DNA from 3 places in the Paenibacillus sp. FSL R5-0341 genome. Region 1 is predicted to be linked to each of the others. Evidence: riboswitches for the same ligand, from Rfam matches in the RefSeq annotation. Region 1 holds a riboswitch; each other region holds the start of a gene.

Region 1 (6,968 bases):
AAACTGAATGTGGCTTCACTGCTGTTACTGGTGTTGTTCGTGATCTTGGGTATCTTGATGCTATTTCCGTTATATGCGCTAATCCTCGCTTCGCTGAAACCGGCAACGGAACTGTTTCGATATGGACTCAATGTTCGATGGGATTGGGCGTTAATGAGCTTCGAGAATTACAAATCGATCTTCACCGGAACGGGAGCAGCAGGGAACTATTTTATATGGTACAAAAACAGTCTTGTCATCACGGCATTATTCACGGTATTAAGTCTGCTGTTCTCCTCCATGGTCGGATATGGGCTGGGGGTCTATCGGTTCAGGGGTCAGAATCTGATCTTCACCCTGGTGCTGGTTGTCATGATGATTCCGATGGAAATTATCCTTCTTCCCTTATACGAACTGACGATTAAGCTGAAGCTGATCAATACGGTGTGGGGCGTTATTCTGCCTTTTATCGTGGCACCTTTGCCCATCTTCTTCTTTAGGCAGTTTGCCCAAGGTTTGCCGAAGGACTTTATGGATGCAGGACGGATTGATGGTTGTAAGGAGTTTGGCATCTTCTTCCGCATTATGGTGCCCTTGATGGCTCCGGCATTTGGGGCGATAGCCATTCTGCAGGCCATGAACAGTTGGAATAACTTTCTCTGGCCACTCGTGGTGCTTCGGACAACCGAACAATTCACTTTGCCGATCGGACTCGCGTCTTTTGTATCGCCACTGGGCAATCATTACGAAGAACTAATCGCTGGAGCCGTGCTTGCCATTGTACCGATTCTGATTCTGTTCCTGTTCTTCCAGCGCTTTTTTATCTCAGGACTCACGGTTGGCGGGGTCAAAGGATAATGGCATAAATCTTTAAACCCGTAAACAGTTCAACAATTTACCTGAGCTCCCTAACCCGATATAATAGTGGTGGCGCATATTGGCCGGATCACAAATGCAGGTGGGATTGTTCTCCCTCCGAAGCAGAATGGGGACCCGAGTTGAAAACGTTCAAAAAAGTATATATTGAGATCACGAGTATCTGCAATTTGGCATGCAGCTTCTGCCCGCAGACACAGCGTGCCAAAGGATTCATCGACCCTGAAGTCTTCAACAATATACTGGATCAAGTTAAACCACATACCAACCATATTTATCTACATGTCAAAGGTGAACCCTTGTTGCATCCCAAAATAGATCTGCTGCTCGATTCCGCACATGCGAAGGGACTCAAGGTGAACATTACAACGAATGGTACACTGCTGCCCAAGACTCAGCACAAATTGCTCGGCAAACCGGCGCTGCGCCAGATGAACTTCTCTCTGCACAGCTTCGATGGGCATGAGGGTTCAACCGACCGTGACGGGTACCTGAGCAATATTCTGTCTTTTGTACATGAGGCTGTTAAGCACAATGTCATCATTTCATTCCGGCTGTGGAATCTGACGCAGGATAACTTCACGAATGCTCAGATGAACCGAAATCGGGAGACCCTTGAAGTACTGGAACGTGAGTTCAATCTGGACTTCCGCATTGAGGAAAAAGTAGTTCCGGGCAGCGGGGTCAAAATTGCCCCGAATGTATACCTGAATCAGGACCATGAGTTCCAGTGGCCAAGTCTGGATGCACCTGAAGATGACGGCAAAGGCTTTTGCCATGCGCTTCGCAGTCAGGCAGCTGTACTTGTCGATGGAACGGTGGTTCCATGCTGTCTCGATGGCGAGGGTGTCATTAACCTTGGTAACGTACACGAGAAGTCATTCTCGGAGATTATTGAGGGCGAGCGAGCGAACAATCTGGTGTATGGATTTTCCAAGCGGGAAGCTGTGGAAGAGTTGTGTAGGAAATGCGGGTATCGTCAGCGATTTGGAGCATAGAATATATTAGTGAATATACTTAACTCTCTATAAGATCACGTTGTCTATAACAGATGATGTGGTCTTTGTTGTGTTATTGAGGCTGTAAATAGAGCATATCCGAAGTTGATATCGGTACATCACAAGTAGACATGATACCGCAAAACATGCTGAAACATCAGGTCCTATGCTGGAAAATGGTTACGTGACCTAATGATTATTCTCGTAACATTCCTTTATTTGGTAGGATCAGGGTAGGTTCCGAAGACAGAGATTTCTTTCTTAGTTTATATGAAGACAAGTCTCTGCTTGAACCCATTCAATCCAAATAAGGGAGGATGTTTATTTATGAAAAAGATGTTGACGGTATTGTTGTCGGTAGGTCTGCTTGCTTCTGCATTTGGTGCAATTCCGGTGTCGGCAGCTCCCGAGATTGTAAAGACAACAATCATTGTTCCTAAAGGAACGACGTATGATGGGAAAGGCAAAAGTGTTGCCGCAGATCCCAAAACATTAGGAGATGGCAGCCAGGCCGAGAACCAGAAGCCTATTTTCCGATTAGAAGCAGGAGCTACGTTAAAAAATGTTGTGATTGAAGCACCGGCAGCCGATGGCGTGCACTGTTATGGCAATTGTAATATTGAGAATGTAACCTGGAAGGATGTCGGTGAGGATGCGCTCACGCTGAAATCCGCAGGCACTGTAAATATCACGGGTGGTGCGGCGTACAAGGCCTATGACAAAGTGTTTCAGATGAATGCCTCCGGTACGATCAATATTAAAAATTTCAAAGCGAATGATATTGGCAAGCTGGTGCGTCAAAATGGCGGAACATCCTATGCGGTCACAATGAATGTGTCCAACTCTGACATTTCCAATGTAAAGGATTCCATCCTGCGGACAGATAGCAGCTCTACTGTAGGTAAAATCACAAATACACGTTATTCCAAAGTGCCAACGCTGTTCAAGGGCTTTGCTTCAGGAAAAACGAGCCAGTCTGGAAACACGCAATATTAAAGGATTGCCACAATTACCCATCTGATGTACATTAGAAGCAATGAAATAAGTGAACCGGGAGCTCAATGAAGTTGGGCTGAGAGAGTGGCCTTGTGCCGCTGACCGTACATCTGATCTGGGTAATGCCAGCGTAGAGAACATGGATTTACAATGTGTAAGGGTGAAATGTGCAAATTAATGGGGAAAACAACATGACTTCTTTTAACTGCGGTGGTTGGTCTGCTGCAACGGAGAGGGAGTGATTGATATTCCGTCTTTTCGACATCCATCCCATACATCGTTGTGAGGATTGTATCCTGTGCGTAAGGCCTGCCCGGAACCGGGGAGGCTTTTTTTGTTTACTTTTATAACCCCCACAGGGAGCAGAGGAAGGAAGTAGAGAACATGGCAACAACAGCAGGCAACAAACGATTGAAACTAACGGATATTCTGGTAACCATCGTGATCGCAGTGGTGTTTGGAGTGATCTACAAGATATGGGGACCTACGTATGACCTGATGAAACCATTCGGCGTTCATGCGGAGCAGATGATCTACGGCATGTGGTTTATGGCAGGCACATTTGCATTTGTCATCATTCGTAAACCAGGCGTGGCGATTCTTGCCGAAGTTGCGGCTTCAACGGTAAGTGCCTTTCTGGGCAGTGAATGGGGCATGTCCACACTTGTATACGGTCTGTTGCAAGGACTCGGAGCCGAGATATTCTTCGCTGCATTTTTGTATCGCAAAACCAATCTGTTTGTCACCTGTCTTGCAGCCATAGGTGCAGCGGCGGCTTCGCTCTTGCTGGATTACCAGTACGGGTATATTGATTCACTCTCCGCGTGGAACTATACGTTATTTATCGGGTTCCGCTTCATTGGAAGTATTCTGATTGCCGGAGTGTTCGCTTATTATCTCGCCAAAGCATTGGAACTGACAGGTGTAACACGTTCGCTTAGACCAGTATCCAAACAAGATTATGAGGCTCTGGATTAGATGAACGGTGAAGGGAATTCGCAAGCGGTAAGTGTGACGAATCTAAGATGCAAGTTCCCGGGAGAGAAGGCCTTGGTATTTCAAGGCTTGTCTCTCTCTGTGCGTCAAGGGGAGAAAGTGTTGTTGCTTGGACCGAGTGGCTCCGGGAAATCGACGTTATTGCAAATATTGAGCGGTCTGATACCACGTTCAGTTGAGATCCCGATGAAATGTGATGATATCCAGATTCCGACAAAGGCGGGAGTGGTCTTTCAAGACCCGGATACCCAGTTCTGTATGTCCTATACGGATGAGGAGATCGCATTTGTGCTGGAAAATCGAAATATTCCGCGTGAAGAGATGGCGGGTCTGATTGAATATTATCTGGATCAGGTGGGGTTATCCTTTGAACAAAATCGGACATTAATCCAATCGATGTCTCAGGGGATGAAGCAGCGTCTTGCGATCGCTTCGATGCTTGCCATGGACCCGGAGGTGTTGTTTCTGGATGAACCCACTGCACTGCTGGATGATGAGGGGACTTCCCAGGTGTGGGATACCGTCAAACGGATCGCCAGTGACAAGACGTTAATTATCGTTGAACATAAAATTAATGAGATTGTCGATATGGTCGACCGCATCGTTGTGTTATCACCTGAAGGAAAGATCGTGGCAGATGGGCCAGCACAGCAGGTATTCACGCATGAACGTGACAAGCTGAAGGCTTATGGAATCTGGTATCCGGGTGTGTGGGATGAGCACGAGCAGGCAGCTAAGGAGGAAGAGGGAAGTAATTCTGGAGAGCTTCAAGTGTGTGTGGATCAGGGCTTTCCGAGCTTGGAAGCACAGCAATCGTCTGGTTTATCTGAGACAAAGGGGACATTCCCCGTATCTCACGTATCATCTTTATCGCCTGTAGCGCCCCTCTATCAGCCTGCACTGGATTTGCAGCAGTTTACCGGATGGCGTGGGAAAACATCCTCCATTCAGGTGGAACAGGTCAAGGTATGGCATGGAGACTGGATCGGTGTTGTGGGAGCCAATGGTGCAGGCAAGAGTTCATTGTTATTATCCCTGATGAATATTTTGAAGACGACAGGTCACTATGAGGTGGATGGTCATCCCTCTGGTAAAACGGAGCAACTCGCAGATCGAATTGCGTTTGTATTTCAGAATCCGGAATTTCAATTTGTGACCAACACCGTCGCGGAAGAAGTGGAATTCTCCTTGCTTGGGGGCACGCTTACTACGAAAGAAAGACATGACAGGACTGAGCATATGCTCAAGCAATTTGGGCTAATCGATCTGTCCGAGCGTCATCCTTACCAATTATCGATGGGGCAGAAACGACGCTTGAGTGTTGCCTCCGCACTGGTGAGAGAGCAGCGTATTTTGCTGTTGGATGAACCTACATTTGGACAGGATGCCCGTAATACGTTCGCCATGTTGGCACAACTGGAGCAATTGCGGCGTGAAGGAACAGCCATCGTTATGGTTACCCATGACCGTGAGATTGTAAAAAGATATTGCACCCGAATCTGGACGGTGGATGACGGGAGGTTATCTGATGCAACTGTCGTTTCCTCACCGTGAAACCTGGCTTCATGCCGTCAATCCCGGCTTGAAGATGATTATTCTGACATTGATGTTTGTCTTCGTTATCCTTATTCACAATCTGAATGTAATGGCCAACGTCGCGGTAGCTATGATGCTGTTACTGTGCTGGACAGGCCACCCGTGGTACAGATTGATGCTGTACGCATCACCATTCATTCTGGTATTTATCTCTACGTCTACAGGTATGATGATGTTTGGTAAGGGAGAGACCACGTGGTATAAGTGGGGACTGATTCATATTACAGAAGAGAGCTTCTATCGCGGACTACACTTGGGATTTCGCTCGCTGAGCATGGCAGCGGCGGGCTTGCTGTTCGGACTGACAACGAAACCGGTAAGACTGTTTTATTCCCTGATGCAGCAGTGGAAGCTTCCCGCCAAATATGCCTATAGCTTTCTGGCGGCGATGCGCATGATCCCGATTTTGCTGGATGAATTCCAGACGCTCCGTTACGCGATTCGCATTCGTGGAACAAGGCAACGCGGCTCTCGCTGGAACGTGTATGGTACGCTGAAGCGTTACGCTATTCCGCTGCTGGCACAGAGCATTCGCCGTGCACAGCGAATGGCCGTAGCGATGGAAGCGAAGGGATTCACGGATGGCGCGAGCCGAACGTATTACATTCAGATTGGCTATTCGCGAGCTGATCTGTGGTTTGTATTTTATTATATGCTCACCTTAACCGCTGCTTATTACATGGGGGTCACTTTTCCTTATCATGCTACGATGGTGGATGTAAGGTAATACGGGAAGATGAAGAGAAATATATTGAGGTAAACGGTAACTATTTCCTGATCATAGGCGTCTATATGGAAATAACTTCTAATGGATGGGGATGAACGAAAGTGAAGACGGGGCCTGACTGGCAGAGAACAGGGTATAAATGGATTACCATGACTGGATTATCTGCTGTGCTGTTGACGGGATGGATGCTCCTGGATTCCAAAATGGTCGTGCTTGGAGGACAAGCTTCTGCTACAACGCCAAAAGCCTTGGGGGCAAGTCCCCAAGGCTCATCAACACAGTTGGTCTACAAACAAGGTGAACCTGTTATGCTCATGACCGACATCCCTCTGTTCAAAAACAGGAGGGATGGCACTGTGGCTGTTGACCTGATGGGGATTGAATACTATACGACGAAAAGTGAAAAGTATACCCTGGCATCGGTTCGTGGTGAGTGGATACAGCTCAAGTCATCCGAGCAAGGAGACTTTTGGCTGCCAAGTTGGTATGCGCTAAAAGGGAGCAGAAGCATGACGAAAACGGCTCCCCAAAGCTTCACGCTTCAATCGGGCAGTAAGCTGTATTTGGCCCCGGGTAGTGCTTCAACCTGGTCTTTTGAGAAAAGGCTAACAGATAAAGCTGTTATTGTTGCGGCGTGGGATGGCTGGTATGGCGTCTCCATTGCCCCTCGAATCTGGAATAAGGAATCGTCCACTTATCGCCCTGTACTGCTCTGGATCAAGGAAAAGGATATAGATCAACGAATGAATGTGGCTGATGGCTGGTTCGATCAGGAGGCATCGCTGCAGACTTCGGTTATA
Region 2 (6,968 bases), 260 kb from region 1:
CACATTGGGCCAAGCTGGCATTCCGGTGGTGACGTATCAAGGGGCAAGTGGTGGCATTGGTTTGGCTGAGGGCTACCGTCTGGATCGAAACGTGTTAACAGACAAGGACCTCGCTTCCATCGTCACGGCGCTGCGCAGTGTATCCACCTCTCATGCCAATGCGGCACGTGAGCTTCTGGTGGAAAAACTCAGCAGTATCGTGCCTGAAGCCAAAAATGACGATTTTCAGGCCAACACCAATCGTTTCATCGTTGATTATTCGACTTGGACGCATCCCGAAGCCCTGCAAATCAAGCTTCAACTTATCGAGCAGGGCATGGATCAATTACGGCCCGTCACCTTTACGTACTGCAGTGCAGAAGGTGCACAGACTCACCGAACTGCCGACCCTCATACCATCGTGCTCAAGAAGCATTCCTGGTACCTGTATGCCTTTTGCCACGAGCGGAATCAATTTCGCATGTTCAAACTCGTACGCATGCAAGATGTCACACTTGCTGATGAGCGCTTCGAGCGTAAAGTAATCAACCCACAGGACAGACCCTGGCAGCAGGAATGGACCCGCCCAGGCAATCAGGCTGGGTTAACCTTGAAATTCCATGCTCGCGTTCGTCATATTGCGGAAGAATGGTTTGGGATCGAGAACGTCATCCCTGATGGGACTGGATATTATATCAGCCAGGTTGCTTTTCCCGAGGATGCCTGGTTATATGGGTTCATTCTGGGCTTCGGCGCAGATGTTGAGGTATTGGAACCTCAGCATATTCGGGACGAGATCTGCCGTATCGCCGGGCAAATTGTACAAAATTATATACCTCCGACTCAAACCTGACAGACAGCTGTCCAGTTCCTCCCCGTATACTTCAGATATATTCAATTTGTACATATACAAGGAGGAACCCATCATGAACGTCACTGTATGTCAAAGCTGCGGCATGCCGCTCACAACCCCTGCCCAATTCGGAACGGAAGCAGATGGAAGCACAACCCGTGAGTACTGTATCTATTGTTACAAAGAGGGCCAGTTCGAGCAACCCGGTATTTCACTCGAAGGCATGACGGAGATGTGCACTGCCATTCTGAAGGACGAGGGCATGGACGAGGAGTCCGCTCGTTCGATGTTGCGAAACCAGCTTCCTTTTTTGAAACGTTGGCGCACGAATACAACGGATCAGCATGCAGAATCTCTGGTTGAAAACTCTACCACTTCTGCTATACCGGGTCAGGTTACAATCCATCCCTTGTTATCTGCCCAGCCCGTTCGTTATGTCACGCTCCCCGGCAAACGTCTTGCAGGCGTATCCGCCCGCACAACCAATGCCATTGAGATCAGTGGCAAAGGCTGTATTCAGAGACTCTGGAACAATTATTTTGCCTCAGAGCACCTCCCTGCACCTGAAGCTACCCGCTATGGCTGTTACGCGGATTACACGGATGGCATTACCGGAGAGTACACCATACTAGTGGGGCATGAGGTCAGCTCCGATGAAACATTACCTGAAGGATTCAATGATATTCTGCTCCCTCCTGCGACTTACGCCGTATTCACTTCCAGAAAAGGACCGATGGCAGAGGTTGTTGGCGAAGCATGGGGAGCCGTGTGGGCATGGGATAAACAAAGCGATCGTACGTTCACAGGAGATTTCGAATTGTATGATGAACGCAGTCTGAATCCTGAAAGTGTACAAGTCGATATATACATTGCCGTTCGCCAAAGTAGATAAAGACAATACTATGCATCTCAAACAGGGTAAAAGCATCCTCACATCCTTCTTCATATCACACAAGCTGCCGGGTTCGCTCGGCGGTTTTTTTGATGTTTAACCCATGATACAACCGCCTATAGTACCAAGTTAGTTAGCACGTAACCTACCTATTCAACCAGACAATATGCCTCATATGCGGGTACCATTGACTTCCTTAAAATTGGGACTATTCGCATAACAACCAATTCGATCCTCCCATATCTAACCTTTCATATCAGGTCCTTTCCTCCTGAATTTCCCTAAAAACGTTTACATCTCCTTAAAACCGGGTAAAATCACTACAATCCAATTGGAATTACATTCTAAAGTCATCTATTTCGTCTAACAAGTCATATGTACCTATATGCGCACCTGGCAATATCACCAGTCGAAATACATAATTCAAAAAATGCATCAAAGGAGGAACCAAGATGATCCGCATGCCTATTCAGCAAATGATCCCGTACCACCACCAATATCCGCGCAACACGGCGACCACTGCTCCTAAAAAGGAGAATGAGAACACTCAAGGTCTATCCTTTCATGAAATTCTACAGCAAAAAATGGCGAAGAAGAATGCTTCTCCTTCCCTTCGATAAAATGGACACCTGACCGTATTCGAGTCCGGTTATCAACCGTCTTTCCGCAGCTTGGCGGAATGGCGGTTATTGGCGTTGAGCAATATACGACTGTACAGTCCTCAGTCATGTTTTTATAATGGTTTAAATATCTACGAGATCCATGACATATCCGAACTGTAAAAGGGGACTTATCACATGATCACCATTGGTTGTTTTCACGCTCATTATTCCAACATCGCCTTAATTGAAGAGACGCTTGCTCCTTATGAAGTTGAATTGGTCCATTACGTCGATCCAGGTCTGGACCGTCTTAAACATGACGCTGACTTTTCCGATGCCGTTATTCATGAGAAGGTAGCCCAGACGCTCCAATGGATCGCTGAGTGTCATGCCGATGCCATTCTGGTCACTTGCACCCTATTTGCGACAGTATTGGAGCAGGAAGCCAAACAGGTCCCCGTGCCGGTGATTGGCATAGATGATCCGCTATTGCAGGAAATGCGGAGAGTACCGGGAGAGTTCATCATCGTGTTCACCAACCCGGCAACTGTTGAAGGAACGATGGTACGGGTGAATCAGGCGTTACAGCAAAAGCATGAGCAAGAGAATGAGAGTGGGCAATTACACGTCGCCAAGGTATCTCAGACGGAAGCGGTGTGCATCCCGGGGACATTTGAGTTGATTATGCGTGGAGATCAGAAAGGGTACCTCGAAGCGGTACGTGAAGGCTTACAACAGATTGCTGAACAGTATCCGGGTAAAAGGGTAATCGCAGCCCAGCTTTCTATGGCTCCCGCTGCTGCACAGGTTGCAACAGATACGGGCTTGGCAACCCATAGCCCGCTGGCATTGCTTGCAACGTATTTGGAGAAGCATTTGGGCGTGGCTCCGCAATGAAACCACTTACTAACTAACACCACTAATTAACGAGGTGAACTAATATGCGTTCCCTCTATATTATAGTACTATTCATAGTGGGTTTTTCCTGTTCTGCATTTCTATATGGAGGAGCTCCTAAGCTCAGTGACGCCCTCCTATTTGTTATCGCAGGCATTCTGTATAAGATATGGACACAGAACAATCATAAAGCTAATTCTGAATAACATGGAGAGCGCTAGCCTAGTTTAAAATAAACTCATGTCACAGCAAAAAAAGCCGTTCTTCTCTGCAATGACAGAGAGGGACGGCTTTATCTCTATTTCAGACTGCCCAGCTTACGCTGTAGTGACGCCTAGGAACGTGTTCGATACTCCTCCTCGGCCTTTTCCTGCATGCCCGCTGCTACAGCTTCATGATCAGACAATCCTTTGTCCGCTGCAAAGGCACGAATGTCCTGCGTAATGCGCATGCTACAGAACTTCGGTCCGCACATGGAGCAGAAATGAGCTTCTTTGGCGCCTTCTGCCGGCAGCGTCTCATCATGGTAGGATAATGCCCGTTCCGGGTCCAGAGACAGATTGAATTGGTCCCTCCAGCGGAACTCGAAGCGCGCCTTGGACAATGCATCATCTCGGCGTTGAGCACGTGGATGGCCTTTCGCCAGATCGGCGGCATGAGCAGCGATCTTGTAGGCAATAACCCCTTCGCGCACATCATCCTTGTTGGGCAGGCCCAGATGTTCTTTTGGCGTAACATAACAGAGCATGGACGTGCCGAACCAGCCAATCATAGCCGCCCCAATGGCGGACGTGATGTGATCGTATCCTGGCGCAATGTCGGTCGTTAGCGGCCCAAGTGTGTAGAACGGTGCTTCTTTGCAGATTTCCATCTGCAAGTCCACATTCTCCTTGATCTTATGCATCGGCACATGCCCCGGACCTTCGATCATCACCTGCACATCATGCTTCCACGCGATCTGCGTCAGCTCCCCGAGCGTAGCCAGTTCCGCCATCTGCGCTTCATCGTTGGCATCGTAGATACTGCCTGGACGAAGTCCATCTCCCAGTGAAAATGCCACATCATACCTTTTCATAATCTCGCAGATTTCTTCAAAATGGGTGTACAAAAAATTCTCCTGATGATGCGCAAGACACCATGCTGCCATAATGGACCCGCCTCGAGACACAATGCCTGTCATTCGCTTGGCGGTCATCGGGATATAACGTAGTAGCACGCCTGCATGAATCGTAAAGTAATCCACGCCCTGCTCTGCCTGCTCAATGAGGGTGTCACGGTACAACTCCCAGGTCAGCGCTTCCGCTTCGCCATTCACCTTCTCCAGCGCCTGATAGAGCGGCACCGTGCCAATCGGCACTGGTGAATTGCGGATGATCCATTCCCGGGTCGTATGAATGTCTTTGCCTGTGGACAGATCCATCACGGTATCCGATCCCCAACGTACCGCCCAAGTCATCTTCTCCACCTCTTCCTCGATGGAAGAGGATACGGCAGAATTACCAATGTTGGCATTGATCTTCACGTGAAAATGACGACCGATCAACATCGGCTCACTCTCCGGGTGATTGATGTTGGATGGCAGAATGGCCCGTCCACTCGCCAGCTCCTGCCGCACAAATTCCGGCTCCACGCCTTCACGAATGGCGGCAAATTCCATCTCTGCCGTAATGACTCCCTGCCTCGCGTAGTGCATCTGAGTCACACAGCGTCCTGGCTGTGCCCGTAGCGGTTTTCCGCGCAATCCAGGGTACTCTTCGGCTCCAGCTCTCTTTCCTCCGGGCTTCAGTCCGTTATCCTCCGGTTGGTCTTGGTAAGCTTCGACATCACCACGCGCTGTGATCCAACGGGTGCGCAGAGCTGGTAGACCTGCGCGGATATCCGCGTGAAATGCGGGATCAGTCATGGGGCCGCTCGTATCGTAGACACGCAGCGGTTCGTTATGCTCCACCCCTTGGGGAGTATTCGTGTCATGAAGGGCTATTTCACGCTCCGGAACAGCAATGTCCGGCCGTGAGCCCTGAATGTAGACTTTACGGCTACCCGGAAAGGGCTGAACCCGTCCGGCCGCGCTTGTTTCCTTTTCCACCTGCTGACCGTTATGTTCCTGTTCCATCGCTTGTTGTCCCGTTTGATTTCCTGTACTCATGTTCGATTGTCTCCTCCTCAGTGTTCGTTCGCTTGGTTTGGTTGGTATCATCATTAACTTGGTTACGTACCTGTCCCAAATCATGCGCAATGCAGAGAAGAAAGAGCGATCCTACGCCAGACCAGGGGAGACATCATTCATGTACAGTTAACAACAGAACGGAGGTTACCACAGATCATGGATCTATGGCGACTTCTCTCTTTGGCCTAATCCACTTTCGCAGGTTACTGAAAAAGAAGTCCATGGAGTATGTGCTATATCGCCCGTTCACTGTATATAAAAAAGCCGGTCCCCGAAGGAACCGACTTTTAATGTCCATCACCAATAATGCACCTTCATGCAGCTCCTTAACGGAGACTACAAGGGTCACATCATGTGGTGGTTGTGGTCATATCGCCGATTACTTCCCTACGCTGGTATGATCCAGATCAGGTGCAAAGGGTCCGGAATCTCATGCGATTCCGTCTCAGTCCGGACAATTCGGACTCCCCCAGTAACGTTAACAAGTTGCAGCATACACACGCCGCAGTTCATATTCAATGAAGCTGGCCCCGATGGGCCGTCCATAACAGATTAGCGCAACCGGAACATAAAAACAACCTTTATATTCCAAATGATCAAACTCCATTGGAGACGAACCTTACATCAACATCAGGATAACATGAGCCCCATCTGCGTAGCCGATTCCTTTAATACAGGTGCATATTCATGCAAAGTCTCCTGTGAAAGTCGACTGACAGGTCCCGAGACCGAGAGGGCAGCTGCAATATTGCCTCTGCGATCCATAATTGGTACCGATACCGCGGCAGCCCCCGGCTCACGTTCCTCATAACTTGTGGCATATCCGTTATCCCGGATGTCTCCCATCTGCGCCAAATACACCGCCGGATCAATAAACACTGGCCATTCCGGTCCATTCATCAGTTCTTCACGATCATCGTCCGTGGCAAAAGCCATCAGGACTTTGCTGGAAGCCCCCACAGACAACGGGAGTCTAACGCCAACGGGAGCGACACGGCGAATCGCCTGATCACTTTGCACCGCCTGAATCCGAATCCGTTCACTGCCATCACGCAGGTACAGACTTACCGTCTCCCCCAATCGATCTCTCAGTCGCTCCATCGCAGGCAGCAATAGAATAGCCGGATCATCACTGCGGGACATATGAGCTGACAGCTCCCAGATTCGGATGCCAAGTCGGTACTTCTCCGTTGCCGCATCCCGGATCACGAACCCTCGATCCTCCAGCGTAGCCATCAGGCGGTGCACTGTACTTTTGTGCAAACCAATCTGGCTGGCAATCTCGGTGAGTCCCAGATCACTGCGTGTGGTAAAACATAATAATATATCCAGCGCCCGTTCCACAGCCCGGACGGTTAACTTACGATCTTCCATGGCATAATGCCCTCCTCATGTTTCATCACATGAAACTTGGTTACATAAATTATATGAGAAACGGTCTCATCTGTAAACCAAAAAGAGCCAAATTCAGAATAGGAGAAAGTGTAAAATTTTCCTTTTTATAAGACTTAATCCCCTGTAATTTGCACACTAAGGTAATGTTACCCATATATCTTAAGAACTATATAACAATTGCGT
Region 3 (6,968 bases), 500 kb from region 1:
CTGGCCTAATAAGGTGTCCTCGATTCGTTAGCACTGTTATCATGGTGGGAAGTGCCCTATCTTTTCCTCTCTAATCACCTTTCATGAAAGGTGATCATGCGAACTATTCTTTTGCACAAGATTGCCCAGGAAATACTTTAGGCCCATCTGAATCACACACTTTTGTTAACGACAGGCATTACGGGCCCGTTATCCTTGATAAATTTACCGAATACATATCGGACGAGTGGCCCCAGAACGATCAACTGATATGGAAGTGCCAAGCTGAAGTTACGAGCGATCGTCTGAAGATAGGTACGGAATATGGAACCCCCACTTAACTGATCCGCAAGATATGCCGAGATCATTCCATACATGGACATGATCAGAACCATGCCAATTACCATAAAAAATGACATGGCGAGCACACCAAGAATCTTGTTGGACTTGTCGAAAGGCAAGGAGAATGCAATCTTTCTCGCCACAGGGCCAACAATGAAGGATTCCACCAGAAACGCGATGACAAAACACAATATGAATTGAAGCATTATTTCAAGCGGGGACATCTTACCGAGTAACCCACTGTGCCATAGATTGAAGAACATCATGACCACGACCATCCCTGTACACATCATTAATCCGAAAATAATTTGTTCCTTCTTGCTTGTTGGCAATTCTCTCATCCTCTCTGTTTACCTTCGTAATTATAGAGATGATGAACCCCACCACATAAGTGAACATTCTGTGAACTACATAATAAATAGATGGTTACTCCAGCTCAATTTCACACGTGTACATATCACTAATCCCTACTTGACAGCTAGGTTTTATACAACTATCATACTCCTTAATATGCTAGGGAAATGTTGGTCAAAAATACATTCACGGATCATAAGGGGGATTACTACGATGAGTTTTCAAAAGCGCATCGACCACGTCGGCATTGCCGTTCGTGATCTGGATACCACACTCCGTTTCTATACGGAGGTTGTTGGACTGGAACTGAAAGACCGGGTGACACATACAAACGGCGTCATTCAGCTTGCCTTCCTCGGCTTCAATGGAAGCAATGAGACGGAAATAGAGTTAATTCAAGGGTACAGCGACAAGCTGCCTGCCGAAGGTACGGTGCACCATTTTGCCATCCATGTAGATGACCTTGATTCTGAGTACAAACGCGTCCAAGCCACCGAAGCCGAATTTATCGATGGAGAAATCATCACACTGCCTAACGGTTACCGTTATTTCTTCATCTATGGTCCGGAGAAAGAATGGATCGAATTCTTCCAACGTTGAGAAATTCAGCTGGAGTGTGGACAGTTAGGACGGTTCAATAATGACCTCTGTAATTCGTTTGATGGATGGCATGCTCCACTCCGACCGCACTCTATCCAGTTCCTGACTGGACACGTTCCACCCGCTGGCCTATAATTACACCTAGTAATGCCCGTAACTTCATAGTTTCCCAGGGGAGTCGGAATTGGCCGGCTGAGAGTGTATCCCACCAAGATACTAACCCTTAGACCTGATCTGGATCATGCCAGCGTAGGAATCGGAGTATATCGAAATGGCACAGCCCTATGGCTGAACGCCACCTCTCTAACGCCTGCACGCGTCCCGGATTACGGGACGCTTTTTTTGTTTTATTTATCGAAACAAAAATAAGTCATCCAGATCCAACTGGTATAAATCTGTCGATTTATGCAAGATGATTGGATATGAAGCCAAGGAGTACCCGTGCCAATCGGCCGGACATACCGAAGGAGAGAATCAAAAATGAATTGGCGTAAAACAATGGGATTGTTGCTCTTATGCGTACTACTGGTGACGGTGGCCGCATGTGGCGGCAAAGAAGCTGCCCCGGCAGAACAGAACGGCAGCACGAATACGGAAAGCAGCAACGAAGGTGACACTGCCGCTCTGAAAGATATTAGAGTGGTGCTCGACTGGACACCGAATACGAATCATACCGGCCTGTATGCGGCCGTGGATCAAGGTTTTTATAAGGCAGAAGGCTTGAACGTGGAGATTGTTCAACCAGGTGCTGGTGGAGCAGATACGATGGTTGCATCGAATGAAGTGCCTTTTGGCGTAAGTTATCAGGAGAGTGTAACTCAAGCCCGCACACAGGGTGTTCCACTCGTCTCCATTGCAGCAGTTATTCAGCATAATACATCCGGGTTCGCTGCTCCGGCGGATCGAAATATCAAGTCACCCAAAGATTTTGAAGGTAAAACTTATGGCGGTTGGGGCTCTCCTGTTGAAGAAGCCGTGATGCAATCCATTATGGAGGGCGACGGAGCTGATGTATCCAAAGTGAAAAACATTAACATGGGTGACGCTGACTTTTTCACCGCAGTCAAACGGGACATCGATTTCGCGTGGATTTTCTACGCTTGGACGGGTATTGAAGCCGAACTGCGCGGAGAACCGATCGACATGTTATATGTGAAAGATTATTCAGATGCACTGGATTACTACACACCTGTCCTCGTAACGAACGAGCAGACGATTCAGAACGATCCTGAGCTGGTGAAAGCATTCTTGAAAGCCACTTCCGAAGGATATCAATACGCGATTGATCATCCCGAAGATGCAGCGAACATTCTGATCAAAGCTGTACCGGATCTGGACAAGGAATTGGTACTGGCAAGCCAGAAATGGCTCAGTCCCAAGTACACAGATGACGCCCCACGCTGGGGTGAACAAAAACAGGAAGTGTGGCAGAACTACACCGACTGGATGTTTAGCAAACAACTGCTGGATGAACAGATCGATGTGAGCAAAGCATATACAAACGAGTTTTTACCCCAATAAAAATTGCTTAAGTTTAACTTTTTCACACAAGAACGAAGAGTGCAGAACCCATCTGAAGAAGCGAAGCGCCCACCTAAAAGCTTTCTGAAAGAAAGCTCCTTCGGAAGCATATGCTATCCCCGGATTTCTTCCATTAGAATTCATTAAAGAAATCCGGGGATAACAGTGATCGGAAGAGGGTACTGCAATCGAAGTTATAAGTGTAAATCTGGTTCAATTCATGCAATTTATCACGAAAGGAGCCGTGATCTCTCATGGCAAGCACACTACTTAGCATTCAGGTTATTCCGAAAACGCCAAATGGCGAGAACTCTTATCCTTACGTAGATCGTGCCATTGAAGTTATTCAGCAATCTGGCCTGAAGTATCAGGTGAACGCGCTCGACACCACGATGGAGGGGGAACTGGAAGAACTGCTCGAGGTTGTCCGTAAAATGCACGAGGTACTCGTAGAGGCTGGCAGCCCAAGCATCATCTCTCAGATCAAAATCGCCCATAGCCCTACTGGCTTCAGCATGGATACCCTGACGGAGAAGTATCGCTAATGCCTGCCTATTTCAAAAGTGTATGGCCGCCCATTGTGGCGGTTATTCTCTTTATAGCGATATGGCAGGGAGCCGTCTCCCTGTTCCATATTGAGAAATGGATGCTGCCTGCACCGTCCGACATCGCCCGCGAAGCGACAACCCAGGCCGAGCGACTTGGCATGCATGCCTCCGCAACCATTCAGTTAACGCTGATCGGATTTGCGGCTGGCACAGCGGTCGGATTGCTGATTGCGATGGTGCTGCATTTGGTCCCTTTTCTCAAGTCAGCCCTGTATCCTTTACTTATTCTTAGTCAAAATATCCCGACCATCGCGCTCGCACCGCTCCTCTTAATCTGGTTCGGATTCGGGCTGCTGCCCAAGCTGATTACGATCATCCTGGTCTGTTTCTTCCCCGTTGCAGTGGCGGCCATGGACGGCTTGACCCGTACAGATGCAGCGATGATGAACTATATGCGCATGGCTGGTGCGAAACGTCATCAGATCTTCTGGAAGCTGGAGCTTCCCCATGCGCTGCCATCCGTGTTCTCCGGTGTCAAAATCGCCGCTACCTATAGCGTGATGGGTGCCATCATCGCCGAATGGATTGGTGCAGACAAGGGTATTGGTTATTATATGATGCTGCAAAAGTCAGCTTATCGTACGGACCGCCTATTCGTGGCGATCATGATTATTGTCGCGCTCAGCTTGCTGCTCTTCCTGCTCATTGCGCTGCTGGAGAAGCTGCTCGTGCGCTGGCGGCCACAGAAGCGATAGTAAAGATGTAATCTGTATATTAGGAAGTGATGATCATATGAATCGGCAACAGGACGGACAAGTCCTGCCTAGAGGAGGAGCAAGCGTAATGGAGCCCAAGCATGGTGAAAAGTTTCACTCGGCTACCCCTGATCAACCTGCCAATGCTACTCCTGCTCTTGTTCCACCTGCACTGGACGTTGTTAATGTTCATGCCTCATTCCGCGAACGACGGAGCAGATTATCGGTTCTGAACGGCCTGTCCCTGACTGTGGAGCAAGGCGAGTTTGTCGCTATTGTTGGGCCTTCTGGCTGCGGCAAAAGCACCCTGTTCCATATCATCGGCGGTCTGCTGAAGCCCCAGGAAGGGCAAGTGCTGATGAATGATCTCAATGTGACCGGCCAACGTGGCAAGATCAGTTACATGCCACAACAGCCTGCTCTTTTCCCTTGGCGTACCATTGAAGATAACGTACTACTTGCTGGTGAAGTAGCTTCCAGCGCTCCCCCTCGGGCCGAAGCACTTGCAGAGGCTCGAAAGTGGTTAAGCAGCGTGGGTCTTGCTGGGTTTGAGCAGGCCTATCCTCATATGCTGTCGGGCGGAATGCAGCAGCGTGCTGCCTTTTTGCGTGCCCTGCTCAGTCCGCAGGAACTGATGCTGCTGGACGAACCTTTCAGCGCGCTGGATGCCCTGACACGTAGCGACATGCAGCGCTGGCTGCTCGATATCTGGGAACAGAACCGCCGCTCGGTGCTGTTCATCACCCACAACATCGAAGAAGCATTGCTGCTTGCCGATCGGGTCTATGTGTTATCCAACCGACCTGCAACGGTGCTGCACGAAGTACATGTTCCTTTTGATCGCCCAAGACGAGAAGAAATTACGGAGGAGTCCGCATTCCTTGAGCGTAAACGGCAGATTGCACAGTGGATGAGAGAAGAACAGCAGAAAGCCCGCCTATCATAATAGCGCGGGTTTTTTAAGTTATTATTTTCCTTTAATGGGTGATCCGCCATAAGAAATTCTGCGTAACATAGTTAAAATATAAATGAACACAAGGAGGAATTCCCTCGTGCATGCTCAAGCTTTCGCGCCCTTAATTGATGCTCATATTCACTTCGATCAGTATACGCCTGATGAACAGCGTGAGATGCTGCTATCTTTCCCGTCTCAGCAAGTCGAAGCAGTCATCGCCGTGTCCATGAATCTTGCTTCTGCCCAGGCCAATCTGGAGCTTGCAAAACAACATCCAGGCACCATCTATCCGGCCTTCGGTTTCCATCCGGAACAGGAACTGCCCTCCGTTCCAGAAATGGACCTGTTCTTCCAATGGATTGAGAAGCATATGGGACAAGCCATAGCCATAGGAGAAGTTGGGCTTCCCTATTACAACCGTATGGAAGCCGAGCAGGCAGGACAGCACTTCGATCAGAGCGGGTATATCGAACTGCTCGAACGTTTCATCCAACTCGCCAAAAAGCACAACAAACCACTTGTCCTTCATGCGGTATACGATGATGCGGATATCGTCTGTGATCTGCTGGAGAAATATCAATTCCGACGCGCTCATTTCCACTGGTTCAAAGGATCTCGCCAAACCATAAGGCGTATGGCGGACAATGGCTATTTCATCTCCTTCACGCCGGATATTCGGTATGAAGAAGAGATCCGTGAACTCGCCCGGCAGTATCCATCGGAACAAGTGATGGCCGAGACCGACGGACCTTGGCCCTTCGAAGGACCATTTCAGGGACGAATGACACACCCGGCCATGACCAGACAGGTCATTCAAGCATGGAGTGAGATCACCGGCATGGGAACCGAACGGGCCGCCCGTCTCTTTTATCAGAATACGAAGCGTTTCTATGGCTTAACTTAAGTACAATCTGGTAGCGCAAGCACAGCACAAAGAAGCCAGTCGGCTTCGCCACCGACTGACTTCTAATTTACTATATATATATATATATATCAGTTGAACTAAATTTTTACACAGGAACGTAGAGGATAGAAATAACCTGAGGAAGCAGAGCGGTCGCCTAAAAGCTTTCTGAAAGAAAGCTACTTCGGAAGCATACGCTATCACTAGATTTTCACCTTCACAAAATTGGATCAAAAAATCCGGGGATAACAGCGATCGGAAGGTTGTTCTGTCATCGGAGTGGCAAGTGTAACTACCTTCAGTTCAACTTAACGCTTCAAGAATCCTTTGCCTTCCAGGAACGGTCTCACTTGCAACCGTGTTGGCTCAGTCAGGCGCTTCGCCATCAGTTCGGACCATGGGGTCGTTCGTTCACCATTGGTCCGTTCTTTCATGTACGCCGTCGTTGTCTCGTCGTACTGCTCAACACCTTTGATGCTCTGCTCGGCATTATAGCGATTATGATGCAGCACTGCATTAAGTGGCAGACGTGGCCGAATTCCCGTTTCCTGATCTGCAATACCAATACACATGCCATACACCGGATATACGCCCTCCGGCAATCCCAACAGCTCGGCTACTTCCTCAATCCGGGTACGAAGCCCGCCAATATATACAATTCCAAAGCCAAGTGACTCAGCTGCAAGAGCAGCATTCTGGGAAGCCAGTGCAGCATCAATTGTGGCTACCATGAAATTCTCTGTGGAATCAGCATACGATTCCTTCTCAGGAAGATGACGTTTCGCAGCATCACTCAGCCGATACAGATCAGCACACCATACAAGAAACACAGGGCATTCATTGACGTAGGCCTGATTGCCTGCCAATTCAGCCAGCTTGGCTTTCTGCTCCAAGTCCGTCACAGCAATCACAGTATAGGCTTGCACACTACTTGAAGAGGAAGCCATCTGCCCAGCCGCTACGATGGCTGCAAGCTGCTCATCACTCACCGGGTCTGGCTTAAATTTGCG

What was found. A riboswitch is a leader RNA that binds a small molecule or an ion and turns the genes downstream of it on or off. The one in region 1 is predicted to bind thiamine pyrophosphate.
Region 2: it holds a riboswitch for thiamine pyrophosphate, as region 1 does, so the genes downstream of both, thiC (phosphomethylpyrimidine synthase ThiC) here and MKX75_RS04360 (ECF transporter S component) in region 1, are expected to answer to the same signal.
Region 3: it holds a riboswitch for thiamine pyrophosphate, as region 1 does, so the genes downstream of both, MKX75_RS02260 (ABC transporter substrate-binding protein) here and MKX75_RS04360 (ECF transporter S component) in region 1, are expected to answer to the same signal.

What each region holds. Positions count from the first base shown of each region.
Region 1 is NZ_CP150241.1:961,509-968,476, forward strand. It holds gene MKX75_RS04345 (carbohydrate ABC transporter permease) at 1-837, shown strand, start outside; gene MKX75_RS04350 (radical SAM/SPASM domain-containing protein) at 978-1,853, shown strand; gene MKX75_RS04355 (pectate lyase) at 2,181-2,849, shown strand; TPP riboswitch at 2,894-3,002, shown strand; gene MKX75_RS04360 (ECF transporter S component) at 3,234-3,827, shown strand; gene MKX75_RS04365 (ABC transporter ATP-binding protein) at 3,828-5,399, shown strand; gene MKX75_RS04370 (energy-coupling factor transporter transmembrane component T) at 5,374-6,168, shown strand; gene MKX75_RS04375 (PQQ-binding-like beta-propeller repeat protein) at 6,318-6,968, shown strand, end outside.
Region 2 is NZ_CP150241.1:699,060-706,027, reverse strand. It holds gene MKX75_RS03330 (YafY family protein) at 1-832, shown strand, start outside; gene MKX75_RS03325 (zinc ribbon domain-containing protein) at 906-1,724, shown strand; gene MKX75_RS03320 (hypothetical protein) at 2,177-2,344, shown strand; gene MKX75_RS03315 (aspartate/glutamate racemase family protein) at 2,522-3,223, shown strand; gene thiC (phosphomethylpyrimidine synthase ThiC) at 3,558-5,336, opposite strand; TPP riboswitch at 5,758-5,871, opposite strand; gene MKX75_RS03305 (IclR family transcriptional regulator) at 6,021-6,764, opposite strand.
Region 3 is NZ_CP150241.1:459,282-466,249, reverse strand. It holds gene MKX75_RS02270 (hypothetical protein) at 153-662, opposite strand; gene MKX75_RS02265 (VOC family protein) at 889-1,275, shown strand; TPP riboswitch at 1,437-1,549, shown strand; gene MKX75_RS02260 (ABC transporter substrate-binding protein) at 1,756-2,796, shown strand; gene MKX75_RS02255 (thiamine-binding protein) at 3,051-3,341, shown strand; gene MKX75_RS02250 (ABC transporter permease) at 3,341-4,099, shown strand; gene MKX75_RS02245 (ABC transporter ATP-binding protein) at 4,137-5,045, shown strand; gene MKX75_RS02240 (TatD family hydrolase) at 5,128-5,958, shown strand; gene nfsA (oxygen-insensitive NADPH nitroreductase) at 6,267-6,968, opposite strand, start outside.